2 linked regions of the Gimesia maris genome follow. The protein of the gene in region 1 binds, or shares a complex with, the protein of each later gene. Links are inferred from orthologs where the notes say so. Each region holds a gene or a part of one and is shown on either strand. Other genes may lie near its edges. The genes, in order: accB and accD.

The links.
Region 2: the proteins of accB (region 1) and accD are in contact, whole or in part, in a solved structure (PDB 8UXZ), measured with the Escherichia coli proteins. The link is inferred for Gimesia maris from one-to-one orthologs.

Annotation. Positions count from the first base shown.
Region 1 is NZ_CP042910.1:440,557-449,727, forward strand. Bases 3,585-6,535 are described here. They hold accB (acetyl-CoA carboxylase biotin carboxyl carrier protein), read left to right. Parts: upstream 3,585-4,788; coding sequence 4,789-5,283; downstream 5,284-6,535. Other genes in these bases: GmarT_RS01655 (M24 family metallopeptidase), read left to right, coding at 3,585-4,393; accC (acetyl-CoA carboxylase biotin carboxylase subunit), read left to right, coding at 5,376-6,535. Also shown: GmarT_RS01645 (type I 3-dehydroquinate dehydratase), read left to right, coding at 1-848; GmarT_RS01650 (heavy metal translocating P-type ATPase), read right to left, coding at 852-3,053; more of GmarT_RS01655, read left to right, coding at 3,296-3,584; more of accC, read left to right, coding at 6,536-6,713; GmarT_RS01670 (6-phosphofructokinase), read left to right, coding at 6,934-7,968; GmarT_RS01675 (3-keto-alpha-glucoside-1,2-lyase-like domain-containing protein), read left to right, coding at 8,450-9,171. UniProt on the Escherichia coli protein: This protein is a component of the acetyl coenzyme A carboxylase complex; first, biotin carboxylase catalyzes the carboxylation of the carrier protein and then the transcarboxylase transfers the carboxyl group to form malonyl-CoA.
Region 2 is NZ_CP042910.1:3,267,954-3,277,116, reverse strand. What follows is about bases 6,221-9,163. They hold accD (acetyl-CoA carboxylase, carboxyltransferase subunit beta), read left to right. Parts: upstream 6,221-7,236; coding sequence 7,237-8,091; downstream 8,092-9,163. Other genes in these bases: GmarT_RS12160 (serine/threonine protein kinase), read left to right, coding at 8,294-9,163; GmarT_RS12170 (histidine phosphatase family protein), read left to right, coding at 6,561-7,235; rpe (ribulose-phosphate 3-epimerase), read left to right, coding at 6,221-6,545. Outside these bases: GmarT_RS12195 (methyl-accepting chemotaxis protein), read right to left, coding at 1-744; GmarT_RS12190 (chemotaxis protein CheW), read right to left, coding at 785-1,255; GmarT_RS12185 (hybrid sensor histidine kinase/response regulator), read right to left, coding at 1,252-3,939; gap (type I glyceraldehyde-3-phosphate dehydrogenase), read left to right, coding at 4,460-5,482; more of rpe, read left to right, coding at 5,841-6,220.

The sequences.
Region 1 (9,171 bases):
AAGTCTTTCACTATCCGAAGATTTCGGCGAAAACCCGTTTTATCGGCGTCGCCGGGCTGGGAGTCGCAGAGCGACGGACAATCGAAGTCTTCAATAAAGCTTCTGAACAACTGGGCCTGGATTACGTCTGCCTGCCTCTGGTGATCAATGATTTCAAACAGGTGCACAAGATGCTGGGGATTCTGAAAATCCGTTCGCTGGTGGTGAGCCCGCGGATGGGCGAGTTCATCCTGCCCCTGGCGGAGCATCTGGAAGAGTCTTCTGAAAAGACCGGCTATGGTGATCTGCAATTAAATCAACCCGATGGCTGGCACGCCTACGATACCGTCAGGCGAAGTGCCATCAAGAGTCTGGAAGCGACGCTGGAAAAGAAATCGCCGGGATCAAATTCGGCATTCCAGCGGAAAAATATTCTGGTTCTGGGGCAGAGCGGTCTGACAAAAGCGGTGGTTCACAGCCTGACTCAGCAGGGGGCCGTCGTGAGTGTCACTTCCCAGAATGACAAAGCCGCCCAGGGAATTGCCCGCGCCTTTGATGTGCGCTACGTACCTTTCGCCAACCTGTATGACACGCTGGCTGATGTGGTAGTGCAGACCGACCCTGAATTGAAACTGGGCCACAGTAAAGAAGAACTGAATCCATCGTACTTACGGGAGACCATGACGGTCATGGATATCAGCCAGTTACCCGAATCCACCGAGCTGATGCGGGAAGCAGACAACAGAGGTTGTGAAAGCGTGTGTGTGGATGACGTCTACCGCAGACAGCTCAGTCAGATTTTCAAAGCGATCACCTCTGCAGAGATACCCGACGAAGTATTTGAAACCCGCAGCGAGTATACGCGTTAATTCTCAGTTTTTCTCGGGCACGCTGATCGCGGGGGACTGCAGCAGACGCAGACCGTTAAAAATTACGAGCAGTGAGGCACCCATGTCGGCGGCGATTGCTGCCCAGAGTGAGGCGTGGTCTAGCAGCATCAGCAGCATAAACAGGACTTTGATGCTCAGGGCGAAGATGATGTTCTGGCGAATGATCTGTAAGACGCGGTGCGAGTGATTGATTAACCAGGGGATTTTGGTGAGATCATCGGTCATCAGAGCGATGTCGGCTGATTCGATTGCGACATCGCTGCCGGCTGCCCCCATGGCGATGCCCAGGCTGGCGCGACTCATGGCAGGAGCATCGTTCACGCCGTCACCCACCATCGCCACGAATTGATATTCTTCCACCAGCGCTTCGATGACCGCGACTTTATCCTCCGGTAGTAATTCGGAATGCACCTGATCCATGCCGACTTCGTCAGCGACTGCCTGTGCAGTGCCTGCGTTATCACCGGTGAGCATCACCAGCTGTTTGATGCCCGCCTGATGCAGGTCTTTGACGACAGCCGCTGAGGTTTCACGTACCTGATCGGCTAATGCGATGAAGCCGCAGACGTGAGATTCGTTACCGATGACCACCACCGTCTGTCCGGCGTTGGAAAGGGCTTCCAACTGCTGGTGCACTTCGGCCGTTTCTTCGTTACGTTCTTCCAGATAGCGATGCGAGCCCAGCCAGAATTCTCTGCCGTTAATCGTTGCGGTAGCGCCTTTGCCCTGTATGATCTGGTAGTCTTCTGCCGCCTGATAGGAGACCTGCTGTTGTGCTGCTGCATCCAGAATGGCGACTGCCAGGGGATGGTTACTGTGCGCTTCCAGGGCGGCTGCCCGTTCGAGTAACTCGGATTCGGTGTGTCCGTTCAGCGGGGCAATTATTGTCACGACTGGTCTGCCTCGTGTGAGTGTGCCGGTCTTATCCAGCGCCAGTGCTTTCAGATGAGCGGGTGTTTCGACAAAGACACCCCCTTTGATCAGCACGCCATTTCGCGCTGCCGCTGCCAGTGCTGCGACGATGCTGACGGGTGTGGAAATCACCAGCGCACACGGACAGGCGATGACCAGCAGTACCAGAGCACGATAGATAGCGTTATCCCAGCTGACCTGAAACAGCGTGGGCAAGGTGATCAGAATGAGCAATGCGAGGGCCATGACAATGGGGGTATAGACTTTGGCAAACTTTTCAACCCAGAGTTCCGAAGGGGCCCGCTTCGACTGGGCTTCTCCGACCATGCGAATAATTTGGGCCAGGATCGTGTTTTCTGCCAGCTTGGTACATTTCGCTTCCAGCAGTCCATCGCCGTTAATTGTACCGGCATAAATTTCGTCCGTCTCCCGTTTGCCGACCGGAATGGATTCTCCTGTGATGGGTGCCTGATTGACTTCACTGATCCCTTTGGTAACTTCGCCATCCAGGGGGATTTTTTCGCCGGGCCGGATAATAAAGGTGGTGCCGACTTCGACGGATTCGGCATCCACGGTGATTTCATTGCCGTCGGCACCGCGAATGCGGGCGATGGGTGTGGATAAATCCATCAGCGCGGCGACAGCGCGGCGTGCGCGGCCGACACTCCAGGCTTCGAGCAGTTGTGAGAAGGCAAACAGAAATGCGACGGCTGCCGCTTCGAACCATTCATCTATGAAGAGTGCGCCGACGACAGCAGTAAACATCAGCAGGTTCATATCGGGACGCAAACGCTTGAGGGAAAACCAGGCTTTGGGCAACACAAACCAGATACCGGCGATGATGGCGGCCAGATATTGCAGGCGGACCGGGAGCGGCATTGCGCCATGCGCCGCCTGCTCCGCGCCCAGGGCGGCTCCAAAACTGCCCGTCAGAAAAACGTGTGTCAGAAAAGCGGTTCCCATGCAGATCCCGCTGAGAGTGGTCAGTATGGTTCTGCCCTGCCGGGACCAGAGTGTGCCTTTCTCGGACTGTTTCACTTTCTCGTTCCAGAGTTCGGCGCGCATGCCGGTCTGGCTGATGGTTTGCATGATCGATTCCGCGGTGACGTCTTCTGGTTGAGAACGAACTGTCATTCTTCTGTTAAGCACATCAAAGAACAGATGTTCTTCACCGCCGACCAGGGGAGAGAGTTCCCGTTTGAGAATGGTCACTTCTTCGACACAATCCATATCCTGAATTTTGAAAATCAGTTCGTTGGCTGGTTCATTCATGCAGAATCGATATTCAGAAAAGAGAGTGAGGAATCAGATGAGAATTCAGAGCTTCTGTATGCTGAAATCATAGCACTTCAAACCGGGAAACTGAAACTTCGGTTTTTTTTCTTCGCAAAATTCTGCTAAAAGAGATAAGATCCGCCATGATCGTTTTAACCGGTAATTCATGAGCGGAAGAAAATCAGACCACCCACTGTTTTCAAAACATAATTGACTGACATCATCGATAAAGGATCGACATGAGTAAAGATTATCTGGCTGCCCGCAGAAAAAAACTGATTTCGCTGCTGAAACGCAGGGGGGCCGAAGCAATGCTGATTACCAGCGAAACAAACGTGACTTACCTGACCGGATTCAGCGGGGATTCGAGTTTTCTGCTGATCGGCAAGGGGCAGACGGTGTTGATCAGTGACGGGCGGTACACGACCCAACTGGAGGAAGAATGTCCGGATCTGGATGTCTACATTCGTAAAGCGACCGAATCGATGATTGCGGCGGTGGAGCAGGTGCTCAAGAAATCGCATCTGCCCCAGCTGGGATTTGAAAGCCATATTGTGACCTGTGAACTGCTGGATGCGATGAGTGGCATTACTCCTGCCGCCCAGTGGATCCCGATTGCCGGGCTGGTGGAAGAACTGCGGATGATCAAAGACGCGTCGGAAATTCAGGAGATTCGCGAAGCCGTTCAGCAGGCCCAGCGCGGTTTTGAAGTGTTTCGGGCGATGCTGACTCCTGAGATGTCAGAACTGCAGGGGGCCCACGAACTGGAACACGCAATGCGACGGTTCGGGGCCCGGCAGGCGGCCTTCGATCCGATTGTCGCTGTGGGAGAGCGGGCAGCCTTACCGCATGCGATGCCGACGGAAAAGCTGCTTGCTGACTCGCCATTTTTACTGGTGGACTGGGGGGCGATGACTCAGAAAGGATATCGGAGTGATCTCACGCGGATGATCATTCACGGGAAACCACCGGCCAAACTGAAAAAAGTGTATCAGACAGTTCTGAAGGCACAGCTGGCGGCAATCAAAGCAATCCGGCCCGGAGTGCTCTGTCGGGACGTGGATCGAGTCGCGCGGGCTGTCATCGAAAAAGCCGGTTATGGCAAGCAGTTCACGCATAGCCTCGGACATGGGATTGGTCTGGATATTCATGAAGGCCCCCGCCTGGGGGGAAATGTGCCAACGGAACTGAAGCCGGGCATGATCGTGACGGTTGAGCCGGGTATTTATCTCCCTGGCTGGGGGGGCGTGAGAATTGAAGATGATGTACTGGTTACGCGGAAGGGACATGAGGTTATGACCAGTGTTCCCAAAGATTATGAATCAGCTTCCCTCTGAGGGGGAAAGAAATAGTGTTCGGATGTGTGTTGATTGCGTTTCGTTCTAATTTGGATCATGAGGTCACCTTAAATGATCGTTAAAGGTATTAGGACAGGAACTTACGTTGCAGAGGCTTTGTCGGGAAAACGTGCCGGGTTGTGCCCGAATTTATTAGAGAAACTCCCCCGTTTCTCTTGGTTTTCTGATACGATTTGGCTTAGAATCTGGTTCTTAACATGTCAGGCGGGGTAGAGCGTGCGCGCAAGACGTAAGCGTTTGGTCCCTTTCCCATATGGTCAGCTGATAGAGTGAAAATCTGGAACGCGTTGCTGAGGGACGTTATTGTCAATCCGTCCTTAGTTTACAGCAGGCAATGCGAGTGCAGCATGAGAATACGAAATTAAGGTAGGTCAATGGCAAAAAACGAGGTGCCGAAAGGCGAACCTTTCGATTTGGAAAAACTTCAGACTCTGTTTGAAATGATGGAAAAGCACGGACTGACCGAGGTCAATCTGAAGCGCGGCGAAGAGACCTGGAAATTGCGTCGTGGGCCACAGGAGACCGTTTCGATGGTTCCGGCACCGATGCAACATGCAGTTCCTGCTCCCGTGGCCGCTCCTGCAGCCGCTCCGGCTCCTCCGACAGAAGCGGCACCAGCTGCTGATGCCGGTCCTGTGATCAAGAGTCCGACTGTGGGTACGTTCTATGCCTCTCCGAGTCCTGACGATCCCCCGTTTGTCAGCGTGGGTTCCAAAGTGGGCTCAGATACCATTGTCTGTATCGTCGAAGCGATGAAAGTCTTCAATCAGATTCCAGCTGAGATGAATGGAACGATTACGGAGCTTCTGGTGAAAGATGGCGAAGCGGTCGAATTCGGCCAGCCTCTGTTCCGGATCTCCCAGGGCTGAAGCCTGTTATCGTAGAAAGTTCGCGATGAAGCAGGTCATGCTGTTGCGTTCAGAAACTCAGATGTAGTGTCCTTTTACCAAGTCAAAAACACATGTTTCAAAGAATACTGGTTGCAAACCGAGGTGAGATCGCACTGCGGGTGATACGTGCCTGTCGTGAAATGGGAATCGAAACTGTTGCGGTTTTCAGTGAAGCAGATCGGGACGCACATTATCTTTCACTGGCCGACGAGGCGATCTGCATTGGACCGCCGGCAGCGACCGACAGCTACCTGATGATCAATCGGATTATCAGTGCTGCTGAAATCGGTAATGTGCAGGCGATTCACCCCGGTTACGGGTTCCTGGCGGAAAATGCACACTTCGCGGAAGTCTGCCGCAGCTGTAATATCGAATTCATCGGCCCGCCTCACGAAGCGATGGCTCAACTCGGCGATAAAGTCTCTGCCCGGGAAATCGCCAAGGCTGCCAACGTGCATGTGTCACCGGGGACCGAGGGGCTGGTGACGGATGAAGCAGAAGCACTCAAGGTCGCCCAGGAGATCGGTTACCCCGTACTGATCAAAGCGACCGCCGGCGGTGGCGGTAAAGGGATGCGGGTGGCCCGCAATGATATCTCACTGAAAGCCGGACTCAAAGCGGCTGCCGCGGAAGCTGAAGCCGCCTTCAAAAATTCCGGCGTCTATATCGAAAAATACATCGAAAATCCCAGGCACGTCGAAGTGCAGATCATGGCCGACAATCACGGCAACGTGCTTCACCTCTGGGAGCGTGACTGCAGTCTGCAACGACGACACCAGAAACTGGTAGAAGAGAGCCCGGCTCCGAACCTGCCTCACTCGGTTCGTGAAGACATCTGTAAAGCCGCCTGTCGATTGATTGAAGCCGCTGGCTACACCAACGCCGGTACGGTGGAGTTTCTGGTCGGACCCGACAACCAGTTTTACTTCATCGAAGTCAATGCCCGGATTCAGGTCGAACATCCGGTCAGCGAACTGGTGACAGGCATCGATCTGATCAAACAGCAGATTCGGATTGCTGCCGGTGAGAAACTGGATCTGAAGCAGAAAAATATTCCCTGTCTGGGATCTGCCATCGAACTCCGTATCAATGCGGAAGATCCCGAAAATGATTTTCGTGGATCACCCGGCAAAATCACAAAGTTGCGGGTTCCCGGCGGGCCGGGTGTCCGCTTTGACTCGCATATTTACGAGGGGTACACCGTGGGCCCTTATTACGATTCTCTGATTGGCAAGCTCATTGTCCACAAACCGACGCGTGAAGAGTCGCTGGCTTGTATGAGGCGTTGCCTGGATGAGTTCGTGATTGAAGGGATCAAGACCACGATTCCCCTGGCGAAGAAGATCTTTAATCACTCGGCGTTCATTGAGGGTAAGGTCGATACCACGTTTATCGAACGAACCTGGTAAATTGTTCCCGGAGATTGGTACGACGAACATTCGGTCGTTTTGTATTGCAGCAGACCTGCGGGCATTCACTTCGCTCATCCGCCAGGGGTCCTGTGTCGGCAAAACTTCTCGGTTTCGGAAGCGAAGTTTCGCTCACTTCCTATTGTAAGCTGGTCATATTTTGAGTCTCTCAAACACAGTCAGAGACGTTACTTTTTTGAAAACAGGTACAGGTAGAATAATGAGAGTTGGTATTTTAACGGGTGGTGGAGATTGTCCTGGTTTGAATCCGGTGATTCGTGGTGCCGTACGCGTCATCTGCAATGCGGGCGGCGAAGTGTATGGTCTGCTGGAAGGCTGGCGCGGCGCGATTGAAGGTAACTACATCGAACTGAATTCAGAAAACACAGACGACATCATCTTCAAAGGGGGAACCATCCTGGGGTCTTCCCGTACCAATCCTTATAAGAATGAAGAAGAAGATGTACCCAAAGTACTGGCGACACTTGAAAAGCTGGGTCTGGACTGTCTGATCGCCATCGGCGGTGATGACACACTGGGCGTAGCCAGCAAACTCTGGAGCGATCATAAAGCCCCCGTGATCGGCTGTCCCAAGACCATTGATAACGACCTGAGTTCGACCGATGTAACCTTCGGTTTCGATACTTCCATTAATATCGTGATGGAAGCCGTCGACCGCTTGCGAACCACGGCCGAGTCACATCGGCGCATCATGGTGGTTGAAACCATGGGACGTCATGCAGGCTGGATCGCACTGTTCTCCGGTCTGGCAACGGCCGCCGATTACACGCTGGTTCCCGAACAGCCGATTGAAATGGACCGTATGATTGATGTGCTGAAACGACGTCGTGCCAACGGCAAAAAGTACGGCATTGTGATTGTCAGCGAAGGTGCCCAGTTCAGCGAGGAGTCCGGCTTGACCACCCAGGACGGCGAAGTTGACGATTTCGGTCACGTCAAACTGGGCGGCATTGGTGAAACCGTTGCCCACATGATTGAAGAACGCACCGGTTTCGAAACACGGCACGTGACTCTCGGTCACCTGCAGCGTGGTGGTTCACCCAGTGCTGCAGACCGCGTACTCGGAACTCGCTGCGGCGTACACGCCGGCTGGCTCGCTCTGAAGCATCATTTCGGTTACATGGTCGCGCTGCGGGGAACACAGATTGTTCCTGTCGCCCTGGCAGATGCGGTTGGCGAAATGCGAGCCCTCGAAAAGAACTTCCTGGAAGAAGCAGAAGTCTTCCTGCAATAAGCGGGAATATTTCAGGCACGCACAAGAGACCAGGCGCTGGCAACAGCGCCTTTTTTTACGCGCGGAGTGACGGTGCTGGTAAAACGTCCCTCTCCTGGTGAAAAAATCAGGTAGCCCCGGATGTAATCCGGGGTTGTCGCAGACAACAGGAAACTGTCAGTGAAAGCACTCTATTCAGAATCAGGTTTCCGATACTATTTTTCCCGGTCGGGTGAACTGTCTTGCCCGGACATGTAGGTAATACACGTTCGGAAACATGGGTAACACTCCCACTCCCTTTGCATTAATTACTTAACAATCCTGTCTATTTGGTAATCTCCGCTTTCTCGCTGGATTATCATGCATGCGTCTGTTTAAGATAGTAAGACTGACTCAAACCAGCTCTTCTTAACTGTAGCCTGTATTCCGCTTGAATCCGCTATAGCCTGCCAGAGCGAATCACAACGGTTCTCAACGATTTGATATTCTCCCGGAGGGACTAATGACACTACAGCGCTTGCTTCGCTTTCACACCTCACTGTTTCTGACTCTGTTCTGTGTCACTTTGTTCTTCAGCCCTCAGTCCGTTGAAGCGGGGGATAAAGGTTTCAAGCCGATCTTTGACGGCAAGACGCTCGACAACTGGGACGGCGATCCCCGTTTCTGGTCGGTGGAAGATGGCGCCATTACCGGTCGCACAACCAAAGACAACCCGACCAAAGGCAACACGTTCCTCATCTGGCAGGGAGGAACACCGGGCGACTTTGTACTGAAACTGCAATACAAAATCATCGGTCACAATTCGGGCGTGCAGTACCGCAGCTTCAGGTTACCCAATGCGGCAGACCAGTGGCGCGTGGGCGGATACCAGGCTGATATGGAAGCCGGCGATAAATATTCCGGTATTCTGTACGAAGAACGGAAGCGGGGCATTCTGGCTCTCCGCGGACAGAAGACAGAAATCGGTGAAGGTAAAAAAATTGATGTAGTCGGCTACCTTGGCGATACCAACGAAATCCAGAAGAAGATCAAAAAAGAAGACTGGAACGATTACGAAATCATCGCCCGCGGGAATCATCTGATTCATAAAATCAATGGCGTGGTGACTGCGGACGTGACGGATAACGATCCGGAACAGCGCCGTGCTGACGGCATTATCGCGTTGCAACTGCATGCCGGTCCTCCGATGGTCGTACAGTTTCGTGACATTGAACTGAAAGAGCT
Region 2 (9,163 bases), 2.8 Mb from region 1 along the record:
GAGTTCCTGACCTTTATGATTCGCGTAGGTTACTGTTCCTTCCGGGTTCAGAAACAGAATGGATTGAGGACTGTGTTCCACAATACCATAAAACTGATCTGTATCCTGCGACTGTTCAGTAGCCGCGCTCTGTCCCGTATTCTGTACTGAATCAATCGACATAATACTCTTCTCCTTCGGATGGTTGATCTGTGCTTCAGATCGTAAAGGTAGTTCTGAATTGGTTTGGTCATCTTGTTCTGAAATCGGCTGGTCTTCCACCAGGGAATCCACTTCTTCAAAACCGGCTCCCACTGAGCCTGATACTGCCGTTGATTGAAGCTGTTTTGCGCGACTTGAGTCTTGGGCACCTTCAATCATCGTTGTCGAAACTGCTTTGAGAGCCTGACGCCAGGTCTCTTCCAGCTCTTCACTCCATTGATCTTCAGCAAACTCTGCCAGCACTCTGAGCAGAGTATCCGTGACTGGCGGGTAGTCATCATCCTGGATGCCCATTTCGCCATGTTCTTTCCCCAACTGGTGTAACACTTTGGTCAGTGCAGGGGGGCTCTCGAGCGACTTCAAAACCAGAACCAGCGCCTGAATCAGTTTCCCGCGCTGTTCTGAAAAATCGGTATGCGTGAAATAGCGCAGCAGATCGGGGTAGTCCTCGAACAGCTTTTCATAAAACCGTTCTGCCAACTGGTCAGCACGTGGCGCAACCAGTTCGAACGATTCCCGCAATGCAGTGACATTGAGATCCACAAGCAGAGCCCTTATTCAGACACCAGATTTTAGTAAAACATCACTCAAAATTTAAAATTGTTTCCACATCCAGGATGACAAACAATCCTTCATCCAGTTGAAACACACCAATGGTCACCGCCCGCCAGTGTGGATCCAAAGTTCTTGGCACCGGCTCCATGGAGCGACCTGACACATTGATCACATCGCCAACTTCATCAACCAGCAGGCTGAAGGATTCTTCACCCACCCGCGTAACAACATTCATAGAACGGTCGTCTTCCAGGTCAGGCAGCCCCAGGCGTTTGCGCAGGCTCACGGCTGTTACAATCTGACCACGCAGATTTAACAGACCTTTGATCTCCGCGCGTGCCAGTGGTGTCGGTGAAATCACCTGCTCCGTCAACACTTCCTGAACCATATTTACAGGCATGCCCAGTAACTGGTCATCAACGCGGAACGAGACATACTGACTCGAATAATCTAACTGAGACTCCATCCCACTACCGGAATCGGTGACTGCGATGCTCATGCATTTACTCCTGTTTTATATTTCAATCGTGCAAAAGACTCATCCAGACAGGAGATCAGTTCATGCGAATTAAATTTAACCAGAAACTCATCAAAACCGGACTCCCGGGCCCGGGCCTGATCTGCAGAACTGTTTGCAGAGGTTAAAGCAATCACACTCAACTCCTGAGTATTCTGCTGAGACTTAAGCCATTCGCAGAACTCAAAACCATCCATCATTGGCAGATCCAGATCTGTAATGACGGCATGGAACCTGGAATCTTTCTCCAGAAGTTCGACAGCGGCGATGCAACTGTCCCTGGCCACTACAGAGTAGCCTTCCGTTTCCAGCGCGGTTGCCACCAATTGCCTGAAGAACATCGAATCATCCACAATTAAAACTCGAAACGATTTTTTATCTTCAACTTTTTCAAACCAGTTCGGCGTTGAGCGGGTCACGTAATATTGAGTATCAATCACATCAATCGCATTTTTGCCGATGATGGCAGTCCCCAGCACGCCCGGCCGATCTGACTGCATCCGAATTACAAGCTGCTCATCAATAATGTCTTTGATCTCATTAACCATCAGTCCCATCGAACGGTTATTTTCAGAAAAGACGATAACAGGTTGCGGATCAACGGGTTCTCCACCACCAAAACCAGCGCCTTCGATTGAAAGCAGCGGTAACAGGTTATCGCGGTATTGGACTACCTTGCGGTCTCCATTTAATTCAATACTTTCCAGCGGAAATTCTTCCAGTCGTGCGACCAGGGACAGCGGCACAGCCATTGTCACATTATCTTTCACACCGAACAGCAGCATACTGATGGTATTCCGGTCAGAACTCGCCGTTGCTTCTTCGGCAACCGATTGAGAATGAGCTGAACTCCCGCCACACTGATTAAAGATTCCTCCCACATCGAGAATCATCACCACCCGACCATCTCCCAGGATGGTCGTTCCCTGGTAGAGTCCGATATTCTTTAAGAGGCGTCCTACCGGCTTTACCACGATTTCTTCGGTATCGAAAATCCGGGAAACGATCAGTCCAAACTGATCTTCACCTACCTGAACCACCACGATGTTCGTGTCCTGCAGATCGTCATCTTTGGGAGTATCCTCTTCCAGTTGCAAAACTTCATTCAGATGCACGAGTGGTAACAGACGATCTCGCAGACGAAATACCTTTTTATCATGAATCGTCTCGATTTTTTTGCAGTCTTCTGCAGAGAGTCGAACCAGTTCCACCACGCCCAGTTGAGGGATTGCGAAAGGCTGTGAACCACTCTCCAGCACCAGTGCAGATACAATCGCCAGGGTTAACGGAATTTTAATTCTGACTGTCGTCCCTTTTCCCATTTTAGAATTGAGGTCTACAGTTCCCCCGATTTTTTCAATCTGAGTTCGAACAACATCCATGCCTACGCCGCGCCCGGAAATGGAGCTGACCTGTTCCGCTGTTGAGAATCCTGCCTGAAAGATCATGGAAAACACATGACTGTCCGTCACATGAGGTGCGTCGACTTCTTTGATTAATCCCTGTGAAATTGCCTTTTTCAAAACCCGTTCACGACTGATTCCAGCACCATCGTCCTGTATCTCGATGATGACATGTCCGCCCTCATGATACGCGTTCAAGTGAATCGTTCCCGATTCTGCTTTACCGGCTGCTTTACGAACCTCAGAGGACTCAATGCCGTGATCGGCAGAGTTCCTCACCATGTGAGTCAGGGGATCTTTGATGGCATCCAGAACGGTTCGGTCCAGTTCCGTTTCGGCCCCGGTCATTACCAGTTCGATATGTTTATTCGTCACCTGAGATAAATCGCGTACCAGACGGGGAAGCTTGTTCCACGCATTCCCGATTGGCTGCATGCGTGTCTTCATCACGCCTTCCTGCAGATCTGTTGTCACCCGATTCAAATGAGTGATGGGAGCAGCGTATTTCGACTCCTCATCCCCCCGCGCCAGTTGCAACAGTTGGTTACGTGTCAGTACCAGTTCACCCACCAGGTTCATCAGACTGTCAACCACATTCACATTCACACGAATAGACAGGTCTGCCACACTTACTTTGGAAGAACGGACTGCTCCCTCTTCGGTCCCACCTGCAGCGGGAGTCAGCGGATCTGCTGATTCTGCCAGAACCTCTGGATGAGAATCAGTGAGTGCGGCTGGTTCACTTTCATTGGAATCAGCGATGTCAGTCGGACTCGGTCCGCCGAGCGGTTTATCTTCAACCTGGTTTTCCACTGAAATGTCTTCGACTTGCCCCGAAACAGGAGCAGAAGGGGGCTGCTGAGGAGGTGACTCCAGCGGAGCTGTCGCCAGGTTAGCCAGCTCGTCCAACATCAGAGTTAAAGTCGAATGATCTGTTTTCGGTTCTTCTCCGGTTGCTTCCAGGCCCTGTAAGAGCTCTTTAATCCGGTCGATAGCCTCCAGAACCAGCGAAATCGCTCCCGGAGACACTTCGAGCATCCGCTCACGCATCTTTCCCAGAACATTTTCTGCCGAATGCGCAACTGCACCAAGATTTGTGAGACCAAGAAAACCACAGGTCCCTTTAATAGTGTGAATAGTGCGAAAGATACTGGCTATCAGCTCAGCATTCTGGGGATCTTTCTCAAGCTCTACTATTTCCGAGTCTAATTGACCTAAATTCTCCCAGCTTTCTGCCAAAAACTCCTGCAGAATATCGTCCATCAGCCCGTCCTGGTGATTAGGGAACGTAATTGAAGTGTAAATAAGACTTAGGCGTGGAGAGCTAAAATAAATACCAGCAAGAACTTATCAACATGTTTTTATGCAAAATCTGTCGATATAATCCCCCCAAAAGTACGTGATCTCCCCTTAAGCACTATCGTCATTTCTTCTTAAGCCCCTTGACCTCCTGTTATCGATAGAAGCAGAAGTGAGGGGAATTCCCCAGTATACTTAGACTCCAACAATCACAGGTGCACAGTCATTTGATTAAACAATTTATTGATATCCTATTTTGAATTAACAAATGTACTAACTGACACGAAATACTTAACTTTATTGCATAACAAAGAAATCAAAGCGAAGTCGGCGTTCGGTTGTGTGGTCGTCCTGAGACTATTACAATCCACCCCGATTGAAAGTTACCCGACAGCGGACAGAGGAGCTTTGTGGGATCGTTCCCCATCACCTCTGCCGTCAAATATACACATCTAATGGTTCATTAAACGAAGGAGTAAGTCCTGTGGCTGCGGTAAAGGTTGGTATTAATGGTTTTGGTCGTATTGGGCGTATTACATTCAGAGCACTCGCTGCTCGTCCAGAAGAATTCGAAGTAGTCGCCATCAACGACCTCGGAGATCCTAAAAAACTGGCTTGGTTGTTAAAATACGACAGTGTTCAGGGTCGTTTTCCTGGAACTGTTGACGTCGATGGAAGCGATCTGATCGTCAATGGTAAAAAAGTTCGTGTCTGTGCTGAACGTGATCCCCGTGAACTTCCCTGGAAAGAACTGGGAGTCGAAGTGGCTTTGGAGTCGACGGGCTTTTTCACAAACCGTGAAGCCGACGGAAAACCAGGTTACGACAGCCACCTGACCGCTGGAGCTCGTAAAGTTGTCATTTCTGCACCTGCGAAAGATACACCAGATATGACTGTTGTATTTGGTGTCAATGATGACCAGCTGACCTCTGAGCACATCTGTGTTTCAAATGCCAGCTGTACAACAAACTGCCTGGCTCCCATGGCCAAAGTCCTGCATGAAAACTTTGGAATTGAACACGGTTTAATGACGACCGTGCACGCTTACACCAACGACCAGCGTGTTTCAGACCAGTTGCATTCAGATCCTCTGCGGGCACGAGCCGCTGCTCTGAATATTATTCCGACAACGACTGGTGCTGCGAAAGCAGTGGGACTCGTCCTGCCAGAATTGAATGGTAAATTAACTGGGCTCAGCCTGCGTGTTCCAGTACCTGTAGGCAGTATTACTGACCTGGTCGTGAATCTGAGTAAAGATGTGACCGTCGAAGAAGTCAATGCTGCCATGAAAGCTGCTGCAGACGGCCCAATGAAGGGCATTCTGGAGTATAACACAGACCCCATCGTTTCCAGCGATATCGTGGGAAATACCCACAGCTCTATCTTTGATGCCAGCTGGACAACAGTAATTGGTGGAAAAATGCTCAAGGTCTTAAGCTGGTACGATAACGAATATGGTTATTCAAACCGGACCGCAGACATGATCGCTCGTCTGGCCCAACTATAAGCTGTATCAGAGCTTGCAGAATACAAGCCTTGATTCAGTCCGAAATTTCAGCCGAGATGAGTTTCATCTCGGCTGTTTTTCAAACCAGACAAACGTATACAGGTCAACCCGCCATTTAACTTTCGTCTAGACTCTGCTCAATCAGATTGTCAAAATGTGACGCTTACAATTAAAGCCAGTCTCATAATTTAACTGATGATGATTTCAACGTACTGACTCCAGACCGCATCCAGTTAAATAATCACAACTTCGATCTGAGATCACATGATTGTGGAATATGGGAAAATACTGCATTCAGACTGGATAATCACCCAGGCACTTGTTTTTGACTTTCCATCGTATAGTATTTCTGGAATCTATGACTAACTCAGAACTTAAGTATAAATTGAATTCGAATTCTCCCGTGATCGCACCTTCAATGCTGAAGTGTGATTTCGGTAATCTGCATCGGGAAATCGAACTGCTGGAAGATGCTGGCGCTCAAGTACTCCACTGGGATGTTATGGATGGTCATTTTGTCCCCAACCTTTCGTATGGCGCACTGTTGATTGAACGAGTCCGCTCATTGACCAGCATGGCCTTTGATGCGCACTTAATGATCAGCCATCCGGAAAAGTACATTGATGACTACATCAAAGCCGGCTGTAATTCCATCACCGTACATATCGAAGCAGTTCCCGATCCCGGTGATATTTTAAAACATTTAAATCAGTCGGGGGTCATCCCTGGCCTGGCCGTCAGTCCTGAAACTCCCCTGAGTGCTGTCGAACCCTACCTGGATCAGGCGGGCCTGGTCCTGATTATGAGCGTGGAACCCGGGTTCGGCGGACAATCCTTCATCGAATCGAGCATTGAGAAAATCAAACAGCTGAAATCAATGATTCCCGCCGACACGATACTGTCGGTCGACGGCGGAATTGCCATGGATACCATTGCTGAAACGGCCGGCGCAGGCGCCAACTATTTTGTAGTTGGAAGTGCCATCTTTGATCAGGCCGACTATTCTACAGCTGTCAGCGAACTGGCTGCAAAAGCCGGGAGCAAGACAGCTTCCTCAACTTAAAAGAGATACCTAATAATGCCAACGGTGGTGCTGATACGACCTGGTTGTACAGACTTTGATAAAGATGAACGAATACAAGGAACGCTCGACCTTCCTCTGAACGCGGAAGGTGAGGAGCAGGTCAAGAATCTCGTTGCGCAGATTGAAAACTCAGGGATAGAAACGATTATCACATCCTCTTCAGAACCAGCCCTGTCAACTGCTGAGCAGTTAGGGGAAAACCTGGGAATTCCTGTCAAGGAAAAAGAAGGGCTGAAAAATTTGAACCAGGGCCTCTGGCAGGGACTGGAGTACGAGGAAGTACGCCGGAAATACCCGAAACTGCTGAAACAATGGACCGAATCACCAGAAACAGTTTGCCCCCCCGAGGGAGAACTGGCCTCTGAAGCAGTGAAACGCGTGCAAAAAACACTACAAAAGTACCTGAAAAAGAAACAGAATTTTGCTATCGTAGCTTCTGAACCTCTGGCAACAATTATTTCCTGCCTGTTGCGAAATGAGAATAAAGATAAAATTTCTTTTGAGCACAACGGGAAATTTTGCCAGAATGAAATGTTCGAAATTCTTGAATCGCCTCCCAAAAAAAGTGATTCAAAGCAGGTAAGTTCGGACGATCAAACAGAAAAGAAGGATTCCCCCCAGGGTCAAGGAAACCACACCGAGAAGTGGCGGTTCGAGGAGGCCAAATAAGATGAGTTCAGCTCCGAAATCTAATATTGATTCATGGTTAAGTCATACTTCCCGCCCCAAACGGGGAGTACCGGAAGGGCTCTGGCAACGGTGTCCCGCCTGTAACGCCACAGTTTTCTGCAAGCAGGTCGAGCAGGGACTGGGCCTTTGTCCGGAATGTGATCATCATTTTTACATTTCAGCAGAAACCCGCATTCAGCAACTGCTTGACCCTGACAGTTTTGAAGAATGGTTTCCGGATATCACCGCCGGTGACCCGTTAGTATTTGCGGACAAAAACAAAACATACAAAGACCGGATCCTGATTGAGCAGAAGAAAACGGGCATGAAAGATGCCTGTATTGTAGGGCGTGGATATATGCGCGGTCGCCCCCTGGTGATTGGCATCACCGACTCTGCCTTCATTATGGGCAGTATGGGATCTGTAGTAGGCGAAAAGCTGACACGCGCCATCGAACAGGCGACTGCACTGAAACTGCCCTTGATCATTATCAGTGGTTCCGGCGGTGGTGCACGCATGCATGAAGGCATTTTCTCCCTGATGCAAATGGGTAAGGTCTCTGCCGCTCTCGGGCGATTCCATGATAAAGGAGGGTTGTTTATTTCGGTATTAACCAACCCTACTATGGGAGGGGTGGCTGCCAGTTTTGCCTCACTGGGGGATATTGTGGTCGCAGAACCAGAAGCACTGATCGGATTCGCCGGACCGCGGGTCGTTGAGGCTACAATTAAAAGCCCGCTGCCTGAAGGTTTCCAGACCAGTGAGTTTCTGCTTGAACACGGGTTCGTTGACCGGATTATTTCCAGACCAAAACTTCGCTCGGAACTGGCTCGCCTGATCGATTATTGTGCCTGATTTATCTGATCAGAAAACACAACGCCACCAACTGCATTGATGAGACAGGTCTTTCTTCAAAAGTATTATTTGAAGCTTTGCCTGGCAGCACTTTGCGTATTGCCTCAAAGACACTTATACTATTGGTAGTGGGCCGGTTTCTATTCTTCTGAACTTGGGATAAACCTGGTCCTGAATTCACTCTTTGCCTGCTGGTGAATACATGAACTTCTTAAAGCGTTTCTTTTCCAAAGAGTCCCGCCAGCCTCGCGTCAACATCAAGCAGCGTTTTGAACTGATCGGTCGGGTCGGGCAGGGCAGTATGTCTAAAGTCTGGCGTGCCCGTGATCTCAATTCAGGCAGGACCGTCGCGCTCAAGGTTCTCCATAAACAGAAAACGGAAGAACTGGAGGCCAGATTCGTAGGGTTAAACAAACCCAGGGAAGGCGACATTGCAGTTCAGTTTCAGCACCCTCATATTGTCAAAACATTTGAACATGGACTGACTTCCGAAGGTGAGCAGTTTCTGGTCATGGAGTTCATCGAAGGTTACAGCCTCAGTTTTCTTGTCGAAGCACAAAACGAGGACATGCGGACCAATTGTCTGAAATACATGATTCAGCTCGGCGAAGCCATTCAGTACTTCCATAATGAAAACTGGATCCACCGTGATATCTGTCCCCGCAATATCATGGTCGATAATGAACAGCAACTCAAATTAATCGATTTTGGTCTCGTAGTCCCGAATACACCGCCTTTTTTACTGCCTGGCAACCGCACTGGTACTGCTGCTTACATGGCGCCTGAGTTGATCAAGCGACAGAAGACCAGCCAGAAAATTGATATCTTTTCCTATGCTGTAACCTGCTACGAAATGCTCACCAGACAACTCCCCTGGAAGGCAGCAGAGACAATGGAGGCGGTACTCCAACACATCAATTCACCGCCAAAACCGATTCAGGAACTGCTGCCGGGAATCAACCCTCAGATTGCAGATGCGATCATGAAAGGACTGGAACTGTATCCGCAGGATCGCTGGCAGACTATTGATGAGATGCTGGTACCGTTTAAAGAAGTCTACCAGTCCCAGAAA